Regions from separate parts of the Lutibacter holmesii genome, predicted to be linked through region 3. Evidence: riboswitches for the same ligand, from Rfam matches in the RefSeq annotation. Region 3 holds a riboswitch; each other region holds the start of a gene.

Region 1 (7,492 bases), 220 kb from region 3:
ACGAGTTAGCAACTGCAAAAATATTTAAGTTAATGTTCTTTCTTTTTATAATAGTTTCTTTACTCTTTAAAATTTGGTTAATTAACGTTCCGCCAACCAATCCTTTTCCAAAAACAGCTATGTTTATATTTTTTGAAACTCCAAAAATTTCACCGTGTACCACATTTACCGCTTTGTTTAAATCGGTTTGTTTTACAACCAAACATACATTTTCTCCAGTAACCGTATTATTAATTAATATTGGTGTAATATGGTTTTTAATTAATGCGCTGTATGGTTGATTGAAAGAATGTAAACTTTGCCCAACAATTGAAATAACCGACACATTTTCAGTTACATATATTTGACTTACATCTTTATTTTGAAACTCATTTTTAAACTCTTCTTCTAAAACTTTTTTAGCTTTATATCCGTCTTTCGCATCAACAATAAACCCAATTCCTCTTTCTGAAGAACCTTGCGAAATAATACTCACGCTAATTTTCTCTTTTCCTAAAGCACCAAAAATTCGACCGTCTACACCAACTTTACCTAATAAACCTCTACCAATTAAATTTACCAAAGCCACATCTTGATCAACAGACAAAGATTTAATTCCTCCACGTTCTGTTTCAGAGCCTATAAGCGTTCCTGTATTATCATTATTAAACGTATTTAATATTCTTAACGGAATATTTTTTTCAATTAATGGAATAATTGTTTTTGCATGTAAAATATTTGCTCCAAAGTTGGCCATTTCATTGGCTTCTTGATAACTTAACTTTTCAATTTTTTGAGCATTCTCCACCAAATCAGGGTTTGCCGTGTAAACTCCATCGACGTGCGTGTAATTTTGAAATTCAGCAGCATTTAAAAAGTTGGCAATTAATGAAGCTGTATAATTACTTCCATTTCTTCCTAAAGTAGTTGTTTCACCTTGCAAACTTGAACCAATAAAACCGGTAATAATTTGCGTAGTATTTTCAGGCTGGGTTCTAAAATATTCAACTACATTTTCTTCAGAAGTTGTTTCAAAAGGCTGAGCGTTTCCAAACTGATTGTTTGTTCTAATCAATTGTCTTGTATCTGCAACCGTAGCATTTACTCCTTGCTTATTTAACAAAAATGCAATTGTTTTTGCCGCCATTAGTTCTCCTTGCGAAAGTACTTGATCTTTTACTTTTTGGCTATAATCACCTAATAAATTTACCCCTCTAAATATTTCATCTAACAGTTGAAACTCTGCAGATAAATCAACATCAGCAGCTGCATCTAATTGGTAATTTTTCACCAATTCAAATTCTTCTATATAAGGCAAACTACTTTTTGCTTTTTCTAAAATAGACTCTAAATGATCGGTAGTTTTACCTCTTGCTGAAACAACAACAGCTATTTTTTCGTTATTTTTAATTTTAGTTTCAATAATATCTAAAACACTATTTAAACCTTTACCGTTTGCTAACGATTTCCCTCCAAACTTTACTACTTTCATATTTTTATTTTTAGAACTTTTATTAAAAATAGGTTCTATAATTTTTCCTAATTGCTTGTATTCTATTAAAAATGCATCGTGTCCGTGTACCGAATTAATTTCATTGTACGTAACATTTGGATGCGTTAAAGCCAATTTTTTGTGTGTTTCTTTATTTTCTTCAGCCGTAAAAAACAAATCTGAATCAACACCTACAATATGAATATTAGCTTTAATACTATCTAACACGTGTGCATCTCTACCTTTTGTAACATCAATAGATCTTAACAGTTGGTTCATTAATTTATATGCTGACAACTGAAAACGCTCCTGCAATTTTTTCCCGTGATGTAACAACCAACTTTCTACATTAAAAATCTCTAAATCATTATTTTTTGAACGATGAAAACGTTCTTTAAATGACTCAGGAGTTCTGTAACACAACATAGCGTGCATACGTGCATCATGCACAGGATTGCTTGAATTTGTTAAAAATTGCTCTTGAATTTGACAGTTTGCAATTAACCAATCTGTAGATTTCCAATCGGTTGCCACTAACACTAAATGTTTTGTAATATTAGGGTTTATCACTGCCATTTCCCAGGCAATTCCACCACCTAAAGAACCACCAATTAAGGCATACAATCCATCAATTTTTAAAGCTTTTAACCCTAATAAAAAGATGTTTGCCATATCACGTGCTTCAAAATCTTTGTAATTTTCAATTACAAAACCATCGTATCCATTCCCAGGAATATTGAATGAAATTATTGTATAAAAATTGGTATCAATTACTCTGTTTTCACCAACAACATCAATCCACCAACCATTTTCACCAGCCACATTACTGTTACCAGTTAATGCATGATTTACCAAAATTATAGGCGCAGAATGCAACTCCTTTCCAAACACTTCGTAGGAAAGTTGAATACGTTCATTTTTTATTCCTTTTTCAGAAATAAAATTAGTGAGGGTTATGTGTTTTAATTGATTCATCAATAATTATTTAAAATAACTTCCTTTTCAGGCTTGTTTGTACTTAAAAAATTATTGTTATGAGAAATGCAGAAAATCACTTGAAGTAATTTCGTTAAGTTATCTATCCGTAATGGGTAGAATTTAGCACCTTCTTTATAAAAACAAAGGGTTGCTAAGGCTTCAACGGGTCTATTCCCTCTGCCTTTCTTGATAACAATAGTCAATAAGTTTATGAACTGATTGCAAATTAACGCAATAAAAATTTCTCGTACAATAGTTTTTTAATAAATTAACCTTCTTATTCACTTGCTTTTACAAACGCTTCTTTTAAATCGTTTTTTAAATCTTCAACATCTTCTAAACCAACTGATAATCTAATTAAATCTTGTGTAACACCTGAAGATACTTGCTGCTCTTCAGTTAATTGTTGATGTGTTGTGCTTGCCGGATGAATTATTAATGATTTGGTATCACCAATATTTGCTAATAACGAAAATATTTTAGTTGCATCAGTTACTTTTTTAGCAGCTTCAAAACCACCTTTTAAACCAAAAGTTACCAATCCGCTTTGCCCCTTAGGTAAATATTTTTTAGCTAAAGCATTGTACTTACTACTTTCTAAACCAGGATAATTTACCCAAGCAACTTCTTCTCTACTTTCTAACCATTGCGCCAATTCTAATGCATTTGCACTGTGCTGTTTGATACGTACTGGTAAGGTTTCTAATCCTTGAATTATTTGAAACGCATTGAACGGGCTTAAAGCTCCTCCAAAATCACGCAATCCTTCTAAAATTAATTTAAACGTAAATGCTGCTGCTCCTAAAGCTTCACTATAAACCAAACCGTGGTATCCTGCCGATGGCTCAGTAAACTCAGGAAATTTTCCATTGGTCCAATCAAAAGTACCAGCATCAATAATGGCTCCTCCTAAAGAATTTCCTTGTCCGCCAATATATTTTGTTAATGAATGAATTACTAAATTAGCACCATGCTTAATTGGATTTAATAACGCCGGACTTGCTACTGTATTATCAACAATAAAAGGTACGCCAGCTGCTTTTGAATGTGCTGCAATAGCTTCAATATCTAGCACATCTAATTTTGGATTCCCTAAAGATTCTACAAAAAATGCTCTTGTATTGTCTTGTACTGCATTTTTAAAATTTTCAGGATTAGAAGCATCAACAAACGTAGTTGTAATTCCCAATCTTGGCAATGTTACACTTAACAATGTGTATGTTCCACCGTATAAACTACTTGAAGCAACAATATGATCTCCTGCTTTTAATAAGGTTAATAATCCTGTAGAAATAGCTGACGTTCCAGATGCAAATACAACGGCTCCAATACCGCCTTCAATTGCGGCTAAACGTTTTTGTAAAATATCATTTGTTGGGTTATTTAATCGTGTATAAATAAACCCTAATTCTTTTAATGAAAATAAATTAGCCGCGTGTTCTGTATCATCAAACACGTATGATGATGATTGGTAAATTGGAACTGCTCTTGTTCCTAATGTGTCGTTTGTGTCGTGTCCTGCGTGTAATGCTTGTGTTGAAATATTTTGAGTACTCATAATTGTATTTTTTTGTCTATGTTTTTTTAAAATTTAAATAAAAAAGTCCCTTTGGTTTTAGGTATTACCAAAGGGACTTTTATCTATTTAGATTTTAATTTCCATTTATTTTTGGCAATACCATATCATTGTGTTACGCATCATTCGCATACACATTATACCTTGGTTTGTCATTGATTTTTGGAAAGTAAACTTCATTTTTTAATTATATTTGTAAAAAAAAACCTCTGATTTCTCAGAGGTTCCTATATGTTTATGTTATTAAGTTTTAAACAATAGCAGCCTCAGTGTAAATTTTACACATCATTCTACGCATTTTATTAAACTTAATTGTCATTTTTTCGTTTTTTACTGCTACAAATGTAACTACTTTTTTTTAATACGCAACAATTGTTACTTAATTTTTTAATTCAGCATGACCAAAACCTACTGAAAAATCTACACACCAAATATTCACAAATTTATACTTTACAATATCTGTTCCTTCTGGAATTGCATAAGAATAATCACCTTCAATCCCTTTTAAATCACCCAAATCAACAAATTCCGAAGCGTTCGGATCTGTAGATAAATATACCAATAATTTAGGACCATCGTCTGTTTTAAAATTGGTGAAATTTAACGTAGAACCGTCACTACTCACTGTTGCCATTCCTGAAGTTGGATGTGCTGCAGAAACAAAATCACCTGAAAATAAAACAGTAGTTGAATTCTCTGCTTCTTCTATCAGTATTTCAGCGTTCGCATCTAAACTTAAATCATCATCATTAGTAGTGCAACTCACTAATAAAAAACCTAAAAAAAGTAATGTAACTATTTTTCTCATTGTATCTATTTTCACTTTTTAGTCTACGCTAACGCTCATTACTTACAAAACACACCAATTAATTTCAAAAAAAAAGCCTCTGACAAGTCAGAGGCTATAAATTTTTATAAGTTTTTTTTATGCAGAAAAAGATGCTCCGCTTGCAGCAACAGATCTATCTATTTTACGCATTAACCCTTGTAATACTTTACCTGGACCAACTTCAACAAACTCTGTACCACCATCAGCAATCATCGCTTGTACACATTGTGTCCAACGTACTGGTGCTGTTAATTGAGAAATTAAATTTTCTTTAATTTCTGCAGGACTTGTTACTGCTTTTGCCACAACATTTTGATAAACTGGGCAAGTAGGCTCACTAAAAATTGTTGCTTCAATTGCAGCAGCTAATTCTTCACGTGCAGGTTCCATTAATGGAGAGTGAAACGCCCCACCTACAGGTAATTTTAAAGCGCGTCTTGCTCCTTTTTCTGTTAATAATTCACAAGCTTTATCAATTGCTGAAATCTCTCCAGAAATTACTAATTGCCCAGGACAATTGTAGTTTGCAGCAACCACAACACCATCAACACTTGCACAAATTTCTTCAACAACAGCGTCTTCTAAACCTAAAACAGCTGCCATAGTAGATTCTTGAACTTCACAAGCCTTTTGCATAGCTAAAGCTCTTTTAGATACTAATTTCAAGCCATCTTCAAAAGTTAAAACATCATTTGCCACCAATGCAGAAAGTTCACCTAAAGAATGACCTGCAACCATTTCTGGTTTAAAATCATCACCTAAAACTTTTGCTAAAATTACTGAATGTAAAAAAATTGCTGGCTGTGTTACTTTTGTTTGTTTCAACTCATCAGCAGTTCCTTCAAACATAATATCTGTAATATTGAACCCTAAAATTTTATTTGCCTTGTCAAACAATTCTTGCGCTAACGGCGAATTATTATATAAATCTAAGCCCATTCCTGAGAATTGAGCTCCTTGACCTGGAAAAATATATGCCTTCATATTGTATTTGTTTCTGTTAAAATTTGAAAAGGCAAAAATAGTAATAATTTACTATATTCGTGTTAATATACTACAAATGAATTCAAAACTAAAATCAGAAGCATTTACTATTTATTTAATTTTAGCCTCCATGTTTATTGCTGCTTTGGTTGCTTCAAATTTAATTTTTCAAAAATTCTTTTACTGGAACCCGTTTGGTTGGTTTCGTTTTGAATTATCTGTTGGTATTTTACCTTACCCTATAACCTTTTTAATTACCGACATCATTTCTGAAATTTATGGTAAAAAGAAAGCTAACCAAGTTGTAATTTCGGGTATATTTGCTTCATTTTTTTCTATGGGAATTGTATTATTAGCAAATTACACTCCTGCAATTGATAGCTCTCCTGTTAACAATGTCTTATTCACAAAAGTTTTTGGGCTTTCTCCTATTGCCGTTTTAGCCTCTATGTTGGCTTACCTATTTGCACAGTTTGTAGATATTAGAATATTTCATTTTTGGAAACGAAAAACAAATGGAAAACATTTATGGCTTCGAAATAATTTCTCAACGTTTTCTTCTCAGTTTATAGACACGTTAACGGTGATAACTTTGCTATGTAGTTTTGGTGTATTACCTTGGAGTTTGTTTAAAACCTTATTACTAAGTGGCTTTTTATTTAAAGTACTTATTGCACTTTTAGACACCCCAATACTATACCTGATAGTATTCCTTTTTAGAAATAGATTTCAATTAAAAACTGGTGAAGAAATTAAATTATTTTAAAACTTTTTTATGACAACAACTAGTTCAATTATTTATTTAACCGTTATAACAACTCTGTAACCTTCATTATTTCTAACGTTGAAAACAGTGTTATCTTCAAACAATAAATATTGTCCTTTTACACCTTTTAACTTCCCTGCATACGAAGGTGTTTTTTCTAAATTTAAGGTTTTAATTTTTAAAGGATATTGAAGCACTGGATAGTTAATTTCAGTAACCTTTCCATTATTTTCTAAAAAATATTCTTTAGCTTCTTCAGGAATATACGCTTTAATTTTCTCACGTTCTGCAATTAAATCAGCTTCTAAAACTTCATTTTTAAGCATTTTTTGCCAAACAGTTTTATCTGCAACATATTCTTTTAAAGCAACTTCGGTAATACCAGCCAAATACCTATTTGGCACTTCAACAATTTCAATTGCTTTTGTTGCTCCTTGATCTATCCAACGTGTAGGCACTTGCGTTTTTCTAGTAACACCAACTTTTACATTGCTTGACAGTGCTAAATATACAATGTGTGGTTTTAATTGAACTTCTTTTTCATAAGCCAAGTCTCTATCTTCAATTCCTAAATGAGCTTTGCTTAGTTCTGGTCTCATAATCCAATCTCCAACTGCAGCACTTTTATAAAAGCATTCATAACAATTACCTTGTCTAAAAATTTTCTTTTCCTCTCCACAACACAAACATTCATATCCTTCAAAACTAATTTCAATTTCACGATCTAATAACTGATTCAAATTTAAAAAGTCGTTTTCCACATCTAAATAGTAGGAAACTTCCTCGTTTAACTCAGTTTTCATTTTTTTTAAAACAGTTTGATATTGCATAAAAGTTTTTCTTATTTTTAACAGGATAAAGATACTTAATAAATTATGCCATTTACAA
Region 2 (7,492 bases), 180 kb from region 3:
ACAATTCAACATTTATTACTTTTCTTTATAAAACTATTAAAAAAACTGATTTTTATCAGAAATTAAAAAACTTCTTTTGCAATTGCTTTAATATTATCTGATTTTCCCATTGAATAAAAATGTACAACCGGCGCACCTTTTTCAATCAATTCTTTTGATTGTTGAATTGCCCATTCTATTCCAACCTGACGAACTTGCTTATTATTTGAACAACTTTCAATAGATGAAATTAAAGCTTCTGGCATATCTAACCTAAAAACTTGAGGCAAAATTTGTTGATGTCTTTTTACTGCTACCGGTTTTATACCTGGTATAATTGGCACTGTAATTCCAATACTTCTTGCCTTTTCTACAAATTCAAAATATTTTGCGTTGTCAAAAAACATTTGCGTTACCACATAATCTGCACCCGCATCAACTTTTTGTTTTAACCTGCGTAAATCTGCCTCTAAACTAGGTGCTTCTAAATGCTTTTCTGGGTATCCTGCTACACCAATACAAAAATCAGGTTTATTATTTGTTTCAATAATATTATGCAAATATTTACCTTCATTCAACTCTTTAATTTGGGTAACCAATTCTGATGCAAAATTGTGCCCTCCTTCAGTAGCCTTAAAATAAGGTTCATGTTTCATAGAATCTCCACGCAAAGCCACAATATTGTCTAAACCTAAATAATGACAATCAACCAATACGTACTCTGTTTCTTCTTTTGTAAAACCACCACACAATACATGCGGAATAGCATCTACATCATATTTATATTTTAAAGCAGCACAAATACCTACGGTACCAGGACGCATACGTGTCATTTTTTGCTCCAACAACCCGTTCTCTTTCTTAATATACACATATTCTTCTCTAGAAGTTGTAACATCTATAAAAGGTGGTTTAAACTCCATTAACGGATCTACATTATTATATAAATCCTGAATATTTTGTCCTTTTTGAGGCGGTACAATTTCAAACGAAAATAATGTTTTACCGTTTGCCTGCTTAATATGATCTGTTACTTTCATTTCTATTTCTTTGGGCGTTCCCTTTCAGGTCGCGCTATCCGTTATATCTTTTTCTACGCTTCGCTTCAAAAAAGGATGTCACTCCTATCGCTAACGCAACTTTTGGCTTTTTCGCTTCAATTTTGCTTAGTGACCAATTTTAATTAATCAGCTAAATTAGGATTTAACCACTTTTTAGCCGTTTCTAAATCCATATTTTTTCTAATTGCAAAGTCTTTCACTTGCTCTTCAGTAATTTTTCCTAAACCAAAATATTTAGAATTTTCATTACCAAAATAATACCCAGAAACCGATGCTGCTGGCCACATTGCCAAACTATCTGTTAATTCAACACCAATAGTCTCTTTTACACTTAACAATTCCCAAATAGTTAATTTCTCAGTATGATCAGGACACGCAGGATAACCTGGCGCCGGACGAATACCTTTGTACGCTTCTTTTATTAAATCTTGATTTGTAAATAACTCTTCAGCTGCATATCCCCAATATTCTTTACGTACTTTTTCATGTAAATATTCAGCAAAAGCCTCAGCCAACCTATCTGCCAATGCTTTAATCATAATGGAATTATAATCATCGTGATCTTTTTCATATTCAGCAGCTAATTCAGCTGTACCAAAACCGGTAGATACACAAAAAGCGCCCACATAATCTTCAACACCTGTTTCTTTTGGCGCAACAAAATCAGCCAATGCAATATTTGCAATACCTTCTTTCTTTTTAGATTGCTGACGTAAAGTTACAAACTTTGCCGTTACCTCATCTCTACTTGCATCACCATAAACTTCAATATCATCATTTATAGCATTTGCAGGGAAAATTCCAAAAACAGCTTTTGCTGTTAACAGTTTTTCATTTAAAATTTGAGCTAATAACAGTTTAGCATCACTAAACAAATTAGTGGCTTCTTCACCTACAACCTTATCTTTTAAAATTGCAGGATATCTTCCTGCCAATTCCCAAGTTCTAAAAAATGGTGTCCAATCAATATAATCAACTAATTTAGTTAAATCAAAATCTTCAAAAACCTGAATTCCTTCAAAATTAGGTTTTGTAATAATTGACGTTTCCCAATCTATGTTGAATTTATTTTTACGAGCATCAGCTAAAGAAACATATTCTTTTTTACTTGATCTGTTTGCAAAACCTTCACGAACTTTTACATAATCAGCTTTAATATCGCCAACATATTTTTGGTTGGTTCTTTTATTTAATAAATCTCCAACCACAGTTACAGCTCTTGATGCATCGTGCACGTGAACTACAGCATTTTTATATTGCGTATCTATTTTAACGGCGGTATGAGCTTTTGAAGTTGTTGCACCTCCAATTAATAAAGGGACTTCAAAATTTTGACGCTCCATTTCCTTAGCTAAATACACCATTTCATCTAAACTAGGTGTAATTAAACCACTTAAACCAATAGCATCAACATTTTCATCTTTTGCTGCTTGAATAATTTTTTCTGGAGCTACCATTACTCCTAAATCTACTACATCATAATTATTACAACCCAACACAACACCTACAATATTTTTACCAATATCGTGCACATCTCCTTTTACAGTTGCCAATAAAATTTTTCCGTTTGACTGACTATCACCTCCTTTGTCTAATTCAATAAAAGGCAACAAGTAAGCAACAGCTTTTTTCATAACACGAGCAGATTTCACTACCTGTGGTAAAAACATTTTACCTGAACCAAATAAATCTCCAACAACATTCATCCCAATCATTAAGTTACCTTCAATAACTTCTATTGGCTTTGAAGCTTCTAATCTTGCTTCTTCTACATCTTCAACAATATATTCATCTAAACCTTTTACTAAAGCATGTGTAATACGCTCTTGCAATGGTTTTTGCCTCCAACTTAAATCAACTTTACGCTCTTTTGATGTGCTTACTACACTTTCGGCAAAATCTAATAAACGTTCGGTAGCATCTTCTCTTCTATCTAAAATAACATCTTCAACATGTTCTAATAAATCCTTTGGAATATCATCATAAACTTCCAACATGGCAGGATTTACAATTCCAATATTCATACCTGCTTTAATTGCATAATATAAAAATACCGAATGCATTGCCTCACGTACTGCATTGTTTCCTCTAAAAGAAAAAGATACATTACTTACACCTCCACTAACATTAACGTTTGGCAAATTCTCGCGAACCCAACGAGTAGCTTCAATAAAATCTATCGCATTTCTTCTGTGCTCTTCCATTCCGGTTGCAACAGGAAATATATTTAAGTCAAAAATTATATCTTCCGAAGGGAAACCTACTTTATCAACCAAAACATCGTACGACCGTTTTGCTATTTCTATTCTTCTATCATAGTTATCAGCTTGCCCAACTTCATCAAAAGCCATTACAATAACAGCTGCACCGTACATTTTTATTTTTTTGGCATGCTCAATAAACTGCGCTTCTCCTTCTTTTAAACTAATAGAATTCACTACACATTTACCTTGCGCAACTTGTAAACCAGCTTCAATAATATCCCACTTAGAGCTATCTACCATAATAGGCACACGAGCAATATCTGGTTCAGCAGCAATTAAATTCATAAAACGAACCATTGCTTCTTTTCCATCTAGCAAACCATCGTCCATATTTATGTCAATAATTTGCGCACCACCATCTACTTGATGACGAGCAATTGCTAGCGCTTCATCAAATTTCTCTTCTTTTATCAATCGTAAAAACTTACGAGAACCGGCAACATTGGTACGTTCTCCAACATTTATAAAATTACTTTCTGGAGTAATTACTAAAGGCTCAAGTCCTGATAGTTTTAAATATTTTTTTTCTGAATTCATTCTAATAAGTATGAGATTCTGAATCAAGTTCAGAATGACGAAAATTTAATTTTTTGAATCAACTTTACGAGGCTCAAAATCTTCAGCCACCTCTGCAATTGCTTTTATATGTGCTGGAGTTGTTCCGCAACATCCACCAATAATATTTATCAACCCTTTTTCTAAGTATTCTTTTATTTGGCCAGCCATTTGATCTGGAGTTTCATCGTATTCACCAAAAGCATTTGGTAATCCTGCATTTGGATGTGCAGACACTCCAAACTCCGCTTTTTGAGATAACACTTCTAAATGTGGTGTTAATTGTTTTGCTCCTAAAGCACAATTAAATCCAACTGTTAATAAAGGAATGTGTGAAACTGAAATTAAAAATGCTTCTGCAGTTTGACCAGATAAGGTTCTTCCACTTGCATCTGTAATTGTTCCACTTAACATTATTGGAATATCTATATTTCTTTCAGATTTCACTTCTTCAATAGCAAATAAGGCTGCTTTTGCATTTAACGTATCAAAAACAGTTTCAACCAACAATATATCAACACCACCATCAATTAACGCTTCAACTTGCTGTTTGTATGCAACTCTTAAATCGTCAAAAGTTACCGCTCTAAAACCTGGGTCATTTACATCTGGAGACATACTTGCCGTACGGTTTGTTGGTCCAATTGAACCAGCAACAAAACGAGGTTTATTTGGATTTTTGGCCGTGTATTCATCAGCTACTTCTTTGGCAATTTTAGCTGATTCAAAATTCAATTCATATACATAATCTTCCATTTCATAATCAGCCATTGCAATGGTTGTACTTGAAAATGTATTGGTTTCAATAATATCAGCTCCCGCTTCTAAATATTTCCCGTGAATGGTTTTAATAGCTTCAGGTTGGGTAATTGAAAGCATATCATTATTTCCTTTTACTGAAACATTGAAATCTTTAAATTTTTCACCTCTATAATCTTCTTCAGTAAATTTATACTGTTGAATCATAGTTCCCATAGCTCCGTCAAGAACAAGGATTTTATTTTTTAATGTATTTCGGATATCTTCCATTTTGTTGTTTTTACATAAACAGTCGGAAGTTATTAAGTGGCATTACTATAAAAGTAGGTGTTATCTGTCCATTTTAATGGTAGAACGTAGCACCTTCTTTAGCTTTAAAGGGTTGCTAAGGCTTCAACAGGTCTATTCCCTCAGCCTTTCTTAATAACTAATTAAGTATGTTTATGAACTTTGTGCAAATAAACGGCATATTCTTTTGAATTACAAACAACTGTTCTATAATATTCAAGAATTTCACAAGTTTATATTAATTGTAATACGCGTTCCATTATTTTTTGAAGAATTGATAAAAATTCGCCCATTCACATAACTTATTCGTTCTTTCATAAAAAACAATCCCATTCCGGCTTCACTCTTTTCGGCTAATAATTTTTCTGCATCAAAACCTTTCCCATCATCATCAATTACAATGCTTAAAACTTGATTGGAATGACTAATTGAAACCAAAATATAATTGGCTTCGGCATATTTTAATGAATTATTTACAGCTTCTTGAACAACTCTATATAAATTGGTTTCTACCAAAGAGTCAAACCTACCTTTAAAATCGGTTTTATTTTCAAAGAAAATTTCTTTTCCAGTAAAGCTAGCCAAACGCTCTGTTAGTTTTTGAATTGTAGGCACAATACCATAGTCAACCAACTCAGGAGGTGTTAAATTAAACGTAACTGCACGCACTTCTTTAATTAAATTCCCTAACAATTCTTTTAGTTTACTTACTTTAACAGCTGTTCCTTCAACATTTTTAGCATTAATAGATTCTATATTAAATTTTAAAGCCGTTAACATTTGCCCAATGCCGTCGTGAATATCTTTTGCAATTCGCTTTCTCTCCTCTTCTTGCGCCTCAACAATTTGACTTGCTTGTGTTTTTTGACGATTTACTTGCTCTGTAAAACGCTCTTCATTTAAAATATCAATTTCACTTTGTGACTCTTTTCGTTTTGTTATGTCTGTACATAAAATTAAAACCTGCTGGTTATTTCTCAATTGATTCATTGGAATTATAGACATTTCCAACCACAAACTTTGATTTTTCTTGGTTGCCATTTCTAACTCACCAACCCAAATAGATCTTCTTTTACCTTTTAACAACTCTTTTACAGCTTGCTGCTCTTCTCCATCTAACAACAATAATTCTTCTAAATAAGCTTTTTCATCTTTAACGGTATCAATTCCCAATAGCGTTTGAAACTTTTTACTCATATAAACTATTGATCCGTCTTGAGCAACACTTACAAACAACGCTGCATTATCTAATGCATAATTAAGCCCTTTTAATTCTTGTAATGAAGCTTCCTTTGCAATATACAATTCTTCAATTTTTTGAGCTTTATCTTGCGCTTCTTTTCTTGTAGCTATTAAATCTCTAATTACATTTTTTATGTGAATTGAAATTGGCTTAAACAAAAACAGCATTTCAAACAATAAAATTAGAAGAGAAATAACCAGTAAAATATATTCTTTCTGTTTTAACTCTCTAACTTTTTGCTGACTAATTTCATCGTATTTAAATACAATTTCATTCATTTTATTTAAAAAAGGCCCTTCGGATTCTTTTAAACTTGAAATGTATTTTTGAAGTGATTTAGGTGCAGTACCAGGACTTTCAGTAATTAAATAAACAATGGCTTTGCAAGAATTTACAATTTGCTGATGATCTGAATCAATTTCTTTAAACAATGTTATTAATTCAGGGCTACTTTTAGTTAGCTCAGCCAATTCGCTTAATTCATTTTGTAAATTTTGATGCGACACTAAAAACGTTTGGTTACTTTTTTTTATAACCTCAACTATTTTTAGATGCTCACTTTTAGTAGCGCCTAATAAGAACAACGATTCCTTCACCAACTTTTGACTTAACATACGTTGACGCCCAGCAATATTGATAATTCGAGAATCGTTTAACTGAGAATTTAAATGCCTTTGAATTAAAATTTGAGCTACAAATATTGATGCCGCAATTAACAAAAATGCCATTAAATATAACCTTCTAAATTTATAAAAGGTTGAATTATCTAATGATACATTATTTGATTCACTCATAAAAAAAGTTGACCACTAATTTAACTAAGTGCTTTTGTAATTAAAGCTAAAGTAGGTTCTGAAAGCTCTAATTCCAGAGCTGCTTTATGTCCTTTTTCAGACATTTTTTTCCATGTTTTTTGAATAATATCAATCAACTTTTCTTCGGCATATTTTTCAGAAAATTTAGCAAAATAAAATTCTAAAAACACTAAACACACCACATCTTCTAATGTTTGCGTATCTGCATTCTTTTTTAATTGTTTTTTTAACAATAAAAATGCAACCTCATCAATAATTTCTTGAGAATACCCGCATTCTTTTAAAATATCTCCAGCTTTTTTTGCGTGAAAATCTTTCAAATCTTTTCGCCAAGTTAAATACCCAACTCTGTTCATTTCATAAGAATCTCTAGGTATTTCCCATCTACAAATATGCTGACAACAAACCGCTAATTGCAATGCTTCAGATGAATTTGGAGCGAACTTATTTAATTTCTCAGACATTCTTACCGCATACAGTAATTCCTTCGGAAATTCTATTCCATTATACAATTCCTTGTTTGGATCT
Region 3 (7,492 bases):
TCGTATTTAATAATTCTTTATAAAAAAAAGGAGAAGTCTTTATATAACTTTTTAGTCATACTTTTCTTTAATTTAGTTTGCTCTTCAATTAAGAAACTATTTAATTCTTTTCTATATAAATAAAGTCAAAATGGCAATGAAATTTGTTTAAAACTAAAAGTACAATTATTATCTATAATCCATATTTCATCAAACCCAGACCTATGTTCAAAGTTGTTTGCCGTTTTGATACTAGTCCCATTTTTTGCAATATATAGGAGATGTAACGTTCACCTTTATTAATTAATGTAGAGCTGCCTGTTTCACTAATGAAAGAACTCCAAATTTCATCAAATATTCTCGTCGATAATTTTTAACTTCTTGTTCCAATAGGTTGTTTGAGCAATTAAAATCGTTTAATTTCCAACCATAGAAGTCTTCATCGTAGTATAATTCAACTTTATGTCCGTACTTTGCTAATGACAAAATACATCTTTAATAATCATATGTTTAATGTTTTAAATGAAATCGATGTTTTTAGATATCAATACTAATTTAAATCTTCGTAGCGTACATTTAGTTATTAATTTAAAAAGATACTATCAACTTTTTCAGTTTCCATATTAAATGATTCAATAAGCATAGCTTTTAAATCCTCTAAAGAAATATCCAAATTAGATGTATCTAATAAAACAAACTTATTGGTTTCCGTGTATGTTCCATTCATGCTATTAATACAAGATATATACGTATCATCTCTTTTAAATACTTCTAACTCAATTTCCATTTCTTGAAATTCCTCCAATAATAATTTATAAAATGTAGAAAAATCCTTGAATAGTTCTGGTGAAATATGTTTTTTAAGTTCTTTTTCTTCATATATCATAAATTTACAGTAATCTTTTTGGATTAAAATTTTATTGATAGGTAATTCAATCTTTCCAAAGTCAAACTCTGATTCATTATTCTCAATCCAGAATTGGTCAGAGTCAGGATAAAAGTAATCTGCTGTTTTAATACAAGACGAATCAGGTGTTAACAAATAAGAAGTATCTCCTTCACCGCGATCAATTAAATCAGAATCAAGAAATACATTATTTATTTCATCCATAATACTGTAATTAGCATCACAATCGCTAAATCTATCATAGGATGCGTTTGAATCTAAATCATTTATTTTATAGCCAAAAATTGCCTCTCTAATATTTTCTTTGAAATATATCTCGACATTTTGGTTATGAGCCACTAATGTTTGGAAAAACTCTTTTAGTTTCATAATATTTAATTTATTAATGCAACATCTTTGTATTGTACTGTTATTTTGTGATTCAATTCAAATGCAAACTTATAGTAAAATGGTAATAAGAAATGAGCTTATTAAAATTAAATAAAAATCCTTGCTTGTATACCATTTTCTACTTTTTATTTAAGCAAATAATTTAATTTAAATATATTCTAAAAAACTTGTCAAACCTACACTTAGTACTCCATAATGTTTAGCTAAGCCAAATCTTAATCTTCCATCAATAATATCTATAAAGTTTGGGTTAAAATTGAGTTTTTCAGGACTTGTTTTTTTTAAGTATTCAATTAATAATATTTGGTATTGCTCTATATAATCGTTATCCCAATTTTCGTAATTAGGAATCTCACGATTATTTTTTTCTCTAGCATTATTTAAAGCGCGTTTGGTCATGTTTTATTGATATTCAGGTAATACCTTTAATTGCTCTATGACTTGATCAATACGTTGACACAAAACTTCATTTTGCTCTTGTAATGCATTCGTATAAATTTCTCGGAGTATTTCTAACCTATCAGAACCAGGTAAGGTCCAAACGCCATATTCACTGATATAAAAGCGATGAGGATTCTTTGCCAAAATCTCGACCTTTTCAGCATCGGTTGCAAAAATATGATGCGCACCACGTATTGCAGGGTATTTAAGTAAGGCTATAAAATGGGTTTTTTGAATAGGTAGGTTATGGGTATCAGGAAGTATCAGAACATAAGGTGCCGTAATATGAAATGAAAAAGGAGCATCCTGGTGACTCCTATAATATTGAATCGTCATAAATTTGAAGTCCTTATCAAAACTGATCAACTGACAGTCCTTAGCTCCGGTTAAATCAAATTGCGTTTGTAAAGAAGGGTTTTCTTTGGTGCAAAGAAAACCTCTCTCTTTAAAACGATCTGTTTCTAAAATGTTGATGTAATTTTTCTGTAGACTTAAATTTCCTACAGTTAGTTTTTTTTCGCTAGTTGCGAAATTCAATTGAATGTTTCTTACAAGTGTTTGCATATTGTAACTATTTATTAAGTGATTAATAGGGTTACATCAAGCCAGAATAAGTGTGTAATTGTTCATCACATTTGAGCTATTGCTCCGCATCTCTGAAACCACCGTGTCGTAAACCTGATCGGTTGGTATCCTCTTTTAGGATTCTTGATGTATGTTGTTTATAATATTCTTGGGTCTATTTCTTTAGATTTTTCAAACATTTTTGTTTCATTGTGATATACAATAACAATTCTGTTTTGTTCCAGTTCATTCATTAAAGAAGTTACAAGTAACTCAATTTCAGATTTGAACTGTTTTTCTTCTAAAGGGAATTTTGGATAATTAATAAAATCTAATTTTAGATGAGGTTCTACTTGACCGCTTAAAATAAGGTCGCATTCAGAAATGCAAGCACTCAAATAAACCTTTCTTTCAGCAATTTGTTGCTGTTGAAATTTCTGAAGAATACCAACAAATTCTGATTTTTGATAAAACTGTTTAGAATAACCGAATTGCATACCAATAGTAACAGTTGCGGTAAAAGTGGGTTTCGTAATAATGTTCATGTTAATTAATGTTTTAATGGTAAAACATTCCGAAAACAAAAAAGCGATACATAAGTGGATATTAAAACATTTTTTTCCTTTGTAATGGCTCATTGTTAAAGCACCTTCGCTTGTTATTGCAGGTTGCTACTTCAATTAAGAAGTTCGTAATGATATTACAAAGTAAGTGTTTATAATTTAAATAAAAAAATTAAAATTTTTTTTTATTGTATAGGCTGTGAATAGGGTCCCACAGCATATAAAGGTGTATGGGGTAAAAAGAAAAATTGCCTAGAAAATTGGGTAGGGGTATTGTTTGAAAGTAAAAAGAACTAGAAATCTTCCAAAGATAATTTTTATATATATTTAAAAAAAGATTGTTTTTTGTTGAAGGGTATATTTTTTTAATTAAAAGATCAAGATGATGACAAATGTCACTAGATTCAATTATAGAGTTGGTTAAATTTATAAAAATAATAGACTATGAAAAAAACAATATTACTAGCGTTAGTGCTTATAGTTAGTGCTTGTTCAAAATCTGATGATACATCATCAGAGGATTCATCAACCATTTTTGGGGAATGGGAATTATATAGCATAGCTGAAGATGGATATGATGAATTAGAAGGTGAAAAAAAATTTCCAACAATCGAGTTTATTTCCCCTGATGCTTTTAGGCAATTATGGTATGATAACGATGACGGTACTGTTACAGATATTATTGGTACTTTCACATTAACAGGTGACATACTTACTTTAACTGAGACTTATTACAATGGAGAATCAGTTTCAAGATCTCCAGATCTATATGTTGATGTTAAAATAACAGAAAAGACTATAACTTGGGGTGATCGATATGATGATGGTTATGATTCGGGTTATGAAACATATCATTTAAGAAGATTAAATTAGCACGTTAGAATAAGTTACAATACATAAATCGTACATTTTTTAAATCAAAAAACCCTAACTTATTGATTACCAATAGTTAGGGTTTTGATTTTGCGGAGAAAGAGGGATTCGAACCCCCGGAGGTGTGACCCTCAACAGTTTTCAAGACTGCCGCATTCGACCACTCTGCCATTTCTCCTTTAGCGGTTGCAAATATATAATGTTTTTTTCTTTAGATAAAATATTTTTACACTTTTTTTTAATATTTTTTCTGTTACTTTTGAACCTCAAATAATTACATGGATTCTATATTAGAAATTATACTTTTAATTGCTGTTGGTTTTGTTGCCGGAGCAATAAATACATTAGCCGGTGGAGGCTCATTATTATCGTTACCGATTCTTATTTTTTTAGGTTTGCCGCCAAATGTGGCAAATGGTACCAATAGAATTGCAATTTTATTTCAAAATATATTTACAACTGCTGGTTTTAAAAGTAAAGGGGTAATCACTTTTCCGTTTAGTATTTATGTTGGAATTTCAGCATTAGTGGGTTCTCTTATTGGTGCACAAATTGCTGTAGATATTAAGGGGGAAACCTTTAATAAAATTTTAGCCATTATTATGGTGGTTATTGTGGTTTACATGATTTTAAAATCTAAGTATAAGCCGGTTCATGATATTGAAAAAACAACGGGTAAACATTTGTGGCTTAGTATCGTGTTGTTCTTTTTTGTTGGTGTTTATGGAGGTTTCATTCAAGCAGGTGTTGGTTTTATTATGTTACTTATTCTATCTTCTGTAAATAATATATCACTAGTAAAAAGTAATGCTATTAAAGTAACTGTTGCCTTAATTTACACGTTTGCTGCGGTTGCCGTATTTGCATATAACGATAAAATTGATTGGAAAGTTGGACTTATTTTAGCAGTTGGAAATGCAGTAGGAGGTTGGCTTGCAAGTAGATGGTCTGTTAAAAAGGGTGATGGTTTGGTTCAAAAGTTTTTAATTGTTATGATTGTAATTATGGCAATTAAATTATGGTTTTTTTAAACTTATTTCAAAGAACAAATCAACCTTCAATAAGATTCTTTTTTTTACATTTGTTGCTTAAATTTATGATATGGCTAATTCATTCGGAAAAATATTTACAATAACAACTTTTGGAGAATCTCATGGCGAAGCTATTGGTGGTGTAATTGATGGTTGTCCTGCAGGAGTAGAACTTGATTTAGAGTTTATTCAAAAAGAAATGGACAGGAGAAAACCTGGTCAGTCTAAAATTGTAACGCAACGTAAAGAACCAGATGCAGTACGTTTTTTATCTGGTATTTTTGAAGGTAAAACAACAGGAACTTCTATAGGGTTTATTATTGAAAATGTGCATCAACGTTCTAATGATTATTCACATATAAAGGACTCTTACAGACCTTCTCACGCAGATTATACTTATGATAAGAAATATGGAAATCGTGACTATAGAGGTGGTGGAAGGACTTCTGCAAGAGAGACTGCAAACTGGGTTGTTGGTGGTGCAGTTGCAAAGCAAGTAATTCCTGATATTAAAATAAACGCATATACGTCTTCAGTTGGTGATTTGTTTTTAGAAAAACCGTATCAAGATTTAGATTTTTCTGAAACAGAAAATAACATTGTTCGTTGTCCTGATGCTGAAGTAGCTAAGGAAATGATTGAAAAAATTGACACAATTAGAAAACAAGGTGATACTATTGGTGGAACCGTAACGTGTGTTATTCAAAATGTTCCTGTAGGTCTTGGTGAACCTATTTTTGATAAATTGCACGCGCAATTAGGAAAAGCAATGCTTTCTATTAATGCTGTAAAAGGTTTTGAATATGGAAGTGGTTTTTGTGGAGCAAAAATGAAAGGGAGTGAGCATAATGATATTTTTAATGAAGATGGAAGCACTAAATCAAATCTTTCTGGAGGTATTCAAGGTGGAATAAGTAATGGAATGGATATTTATTTTCGTGTAGCTTTTAAGCCAGTAGCTACAATTATGCAAGCACAACAAACAATTGATAAAGAAGGTAATATTGTTGAAATGCACGGTAAAGGACGTCACGATCCTTGTGTAGTGCCTAGAGCGGTACCTATTGTAGAAGCAATGGCAGCAATGGTGTTAACAGATTTTATGCTGTTGAATAAATAAGCAAACCTTATAAATAATTAAAAAGAGGTCATTTTGAATTTTTTCAAAATGACCTCTTTTTTTATATGTTTAAGAGTAAGAAAATTAAAGGAATTAAAATACCTAATGCAGTATAAATACCACCTCTTCCTTTTAGTCCTTTTTTACCTTTTACCATAAATAAAGATGTTATTGCAAACAGTATAAGTGCGCCTGCAAATATATCTGAAAACCAGGTCCAAAATCGGTTAGGATTGTAGTGTAAGTAGTTAACTTCATAAAAAATGGGTCTCCTTTTTAAATATTCAGCATATCCTTTTCCGTTGTTAGTATTCACAACAATAGATGAACCTCCTTTTAAAAATATTTTAAGCTTATGTTCACTTGGGTAATAATGTTTTTTATAATTCTCTCTATTGTCAACCTCATCTAGTAAAGTTAAAATATGTTCTTTAATAGAAGCTGTTTTTTCTAAATTTACAGCAGTTGTAAAGCGATTTATTTCAACGGAATAATTTGGGTTCCAATCACTCATATGATTTAAAGCAATTCCAGATAACCCGTAAATAAGGGTGGTTCCAATAAAAAAATAACCAATATCTCTATGAAGGATTCTACTCCATTTTCGCAATTGTTTCATTCAATTATTCTATGGTTGTATGTGAAACATATTGTAATGAATAATTAGAAATATGATCTGTAGAGTCGGCCTTCATTTGATCTCTGTATTGTTGAAGATGTTTCTTTTTACTGTTAAATTGTTCTTCGTTAGATTTTCCTTCAGAATGACTTTTAATATTGTCTTCTTCCATTTTTAATAAATAGGCTTCATCAATTCTTTCTTCTAATACAACTCCAGTTACAGTAATTTCACTACCCATTAAAGCTTCATCAAATCTTTCTTCTGAAAAAATATGTGCATCACCATCATCTGTAACTAAAAGAATTTTTTTACCTCCGTGTTTACAAACGTGATCTACAATTCCTTGAACTTTTATTTCTTTGCTTACAAAATCACCTGCTTTTGTATCAAATTCACCTAATGTTATTATTGGTGTTTCAACAATTTCTGCTGTTTCTAATTTTACAGAATTCTCTTCTTTCTTTGTATCAGTTTTACAAGAAAACATACATAAACTAATTGTAATTAGTACTAAAATTTTTTTCATGGTTGTATTTTTAATAATCAATTGAGTTAAAATATAGCTACTAAGTTAGTTGTGTTTTCAATTAAAAATAATGATTAATGTCAGTTATATTAAAATTGGTTAATTGTTGTGTTTTGATAGAATGAAAATTTCAACGTTTTTTTAGTTTTGAACAAAAAAAAGGGAGCATAAAGCTCCCTTTTATATTTATTTTGTAAATAATTACATAGGTGGTAAATCGCCATTTCCTTTGGTAGGTAAATTGCTATAACCCATTAAATATTCATCTACTTTTCTTGCAGCTTCTCTTCCTTCAGAAATAGCCCAAACAATTAAACTTTGTCCTCTACGCATATCACCAGCAGTAAATATTTTTGGAATATTAGTTTGGTATTCTACGGTAGTAGCTTTGTAATTGCTTCTAAAATCTGTTTCAATTCCTAATTGATCACTTAACGTAGCTTCTGGTCCTGTAAAACCTAAAGCTAATAGCGCTA

What was found. A riboswitch is a leader RNA that binds a small molecule or an ion and turns the genes downstream of it on or off. The one in region 3 is predicted to bind S-adenosylmethionine.
Region 1: it holds a riboswitch for S-adenosylmethionine, as region 3 does, so the genes downstream of both, thrA (bifunctional aspartate kinase/homoserine dehydrogenase I) here and ACFQ5N_RS01065 (hypothetical protein) in region 3, are expected to answer to the same signal.
Region 2: it holds a riboswitch for S-adenosylmethionine, as region 3 does, so the genes downstream of both, ACFQ5N_RS00300 (homocysteine S-methyltransferase family protein) here and ACFQ5N_RS01065 (hypothetical protein) in region 3, are expected to answer to the same signal.

Annotation. Positions count from the first base shown of each region.
Region 1 is NZ_JBHTMV010000001.1:25,103-32,594, reverse strand. It holds gene thrA (bifunctional aspartate kinase/homoserine dehydrogenase I) at 1-2,449, opposite strand, end outside; SAM riboswitch class I at 2,543-2,645, opposite strand; gene ACFQ5N_RS00150 (O-acetylhomoserine aminocarboxypropyltransferase/cysteine synthase family protein) at 2,727-4,007, opposite strand; gene ACFQ5N_RS00145 (DM13 domain-containing protein) at 4,405-4,833, opposite strand; gene fabD (ACP S-malonyltransferase) at 4,951-5,838, opposite strand; gene ACFQ5N_RS00135 (queuosine precursor transporter) at 5,915-6,604, shown strand; gene ACFQ5N_RS00130 (DUF2797 domain-containing protein) at 6,637-7,434, opposite strand; gene ACFQ5N_RS00125 (GH3 auxin-responsive promoter family protein) at 7,480-7,492, shown strand, end outside.
Region 2 is NZ_JBHTMV010000001.1:69,322-76,813, reverse strand. It holds gene metF (methylenetetrahydrofolate reductase [NAD(P)H]) at 63-1,019, opposite strand; gene metH (methionine synthase) at 1,163-3,841, opposite strand; gene ACFQ5N_RS00300 (homocysteine S-methyltransferase family protein) at 3,887-4,888, opposite strand; SAM riboswitch class I at 4,946-5,048, opposite strand; gene ACFQ5N_RS00295 (sensor histidine kinase) at 5,132-6,943, opposite strand; gene ACFQ5N_RS00290 (DUF4202 domain-containing protein) at 6,964-7,492, opposite strand, start outside.
Region 3 is NZ_JBHTMV010000001.1:246,695-254,186, forward strand. It holds gene ACFQ5N_RS01055 (hypothetical protein) at 563-1,225, opposite strand; gene ACFQ5N_RS01060 (hypothetical protein) at 1,424-1,675, opposite strand; gene ACFQ5N_RS01065 (hypothetical protein) at 1,679-2,281, opposite strand; SAM-I-IV-variant riboswitch at 2,339-2,437, opposite strand; gene ACFQ5N_RS01070 (hypothetical protein) at 2,440-2,826, opposite strand; SAM-I-IV-variant riboswitch at 2,887-2,984, opposite strand; gene ACFQ5N_RS01075 (lipocalin-like domain-containing protein) at 3,289-3,717, shown strand; tRNA gene ACFQ5N_RS01080 (tRNA-Ser) at 3,811-3,895, opposite strand; gene ACFQ5N_RS01085 (sulfite exporter TauE/SafE family protein) at 3,996-4,748, shown strand; gene aroC (chorismate synthase) at 4,819-5,868, shown strand; gene ACFQ5N_RS01095 (PepSY-associated TM helix domain-containing protein) at 5,930-6,487, opposite strand; gene ACFQ5N_RS01100 (hypothetical protein) at 6,492-7,016, opposite strand; gene ACFQ5N_RS01105 (glutamate synthase subunit beta) at 7,218-7,492, opposite strand, start outside.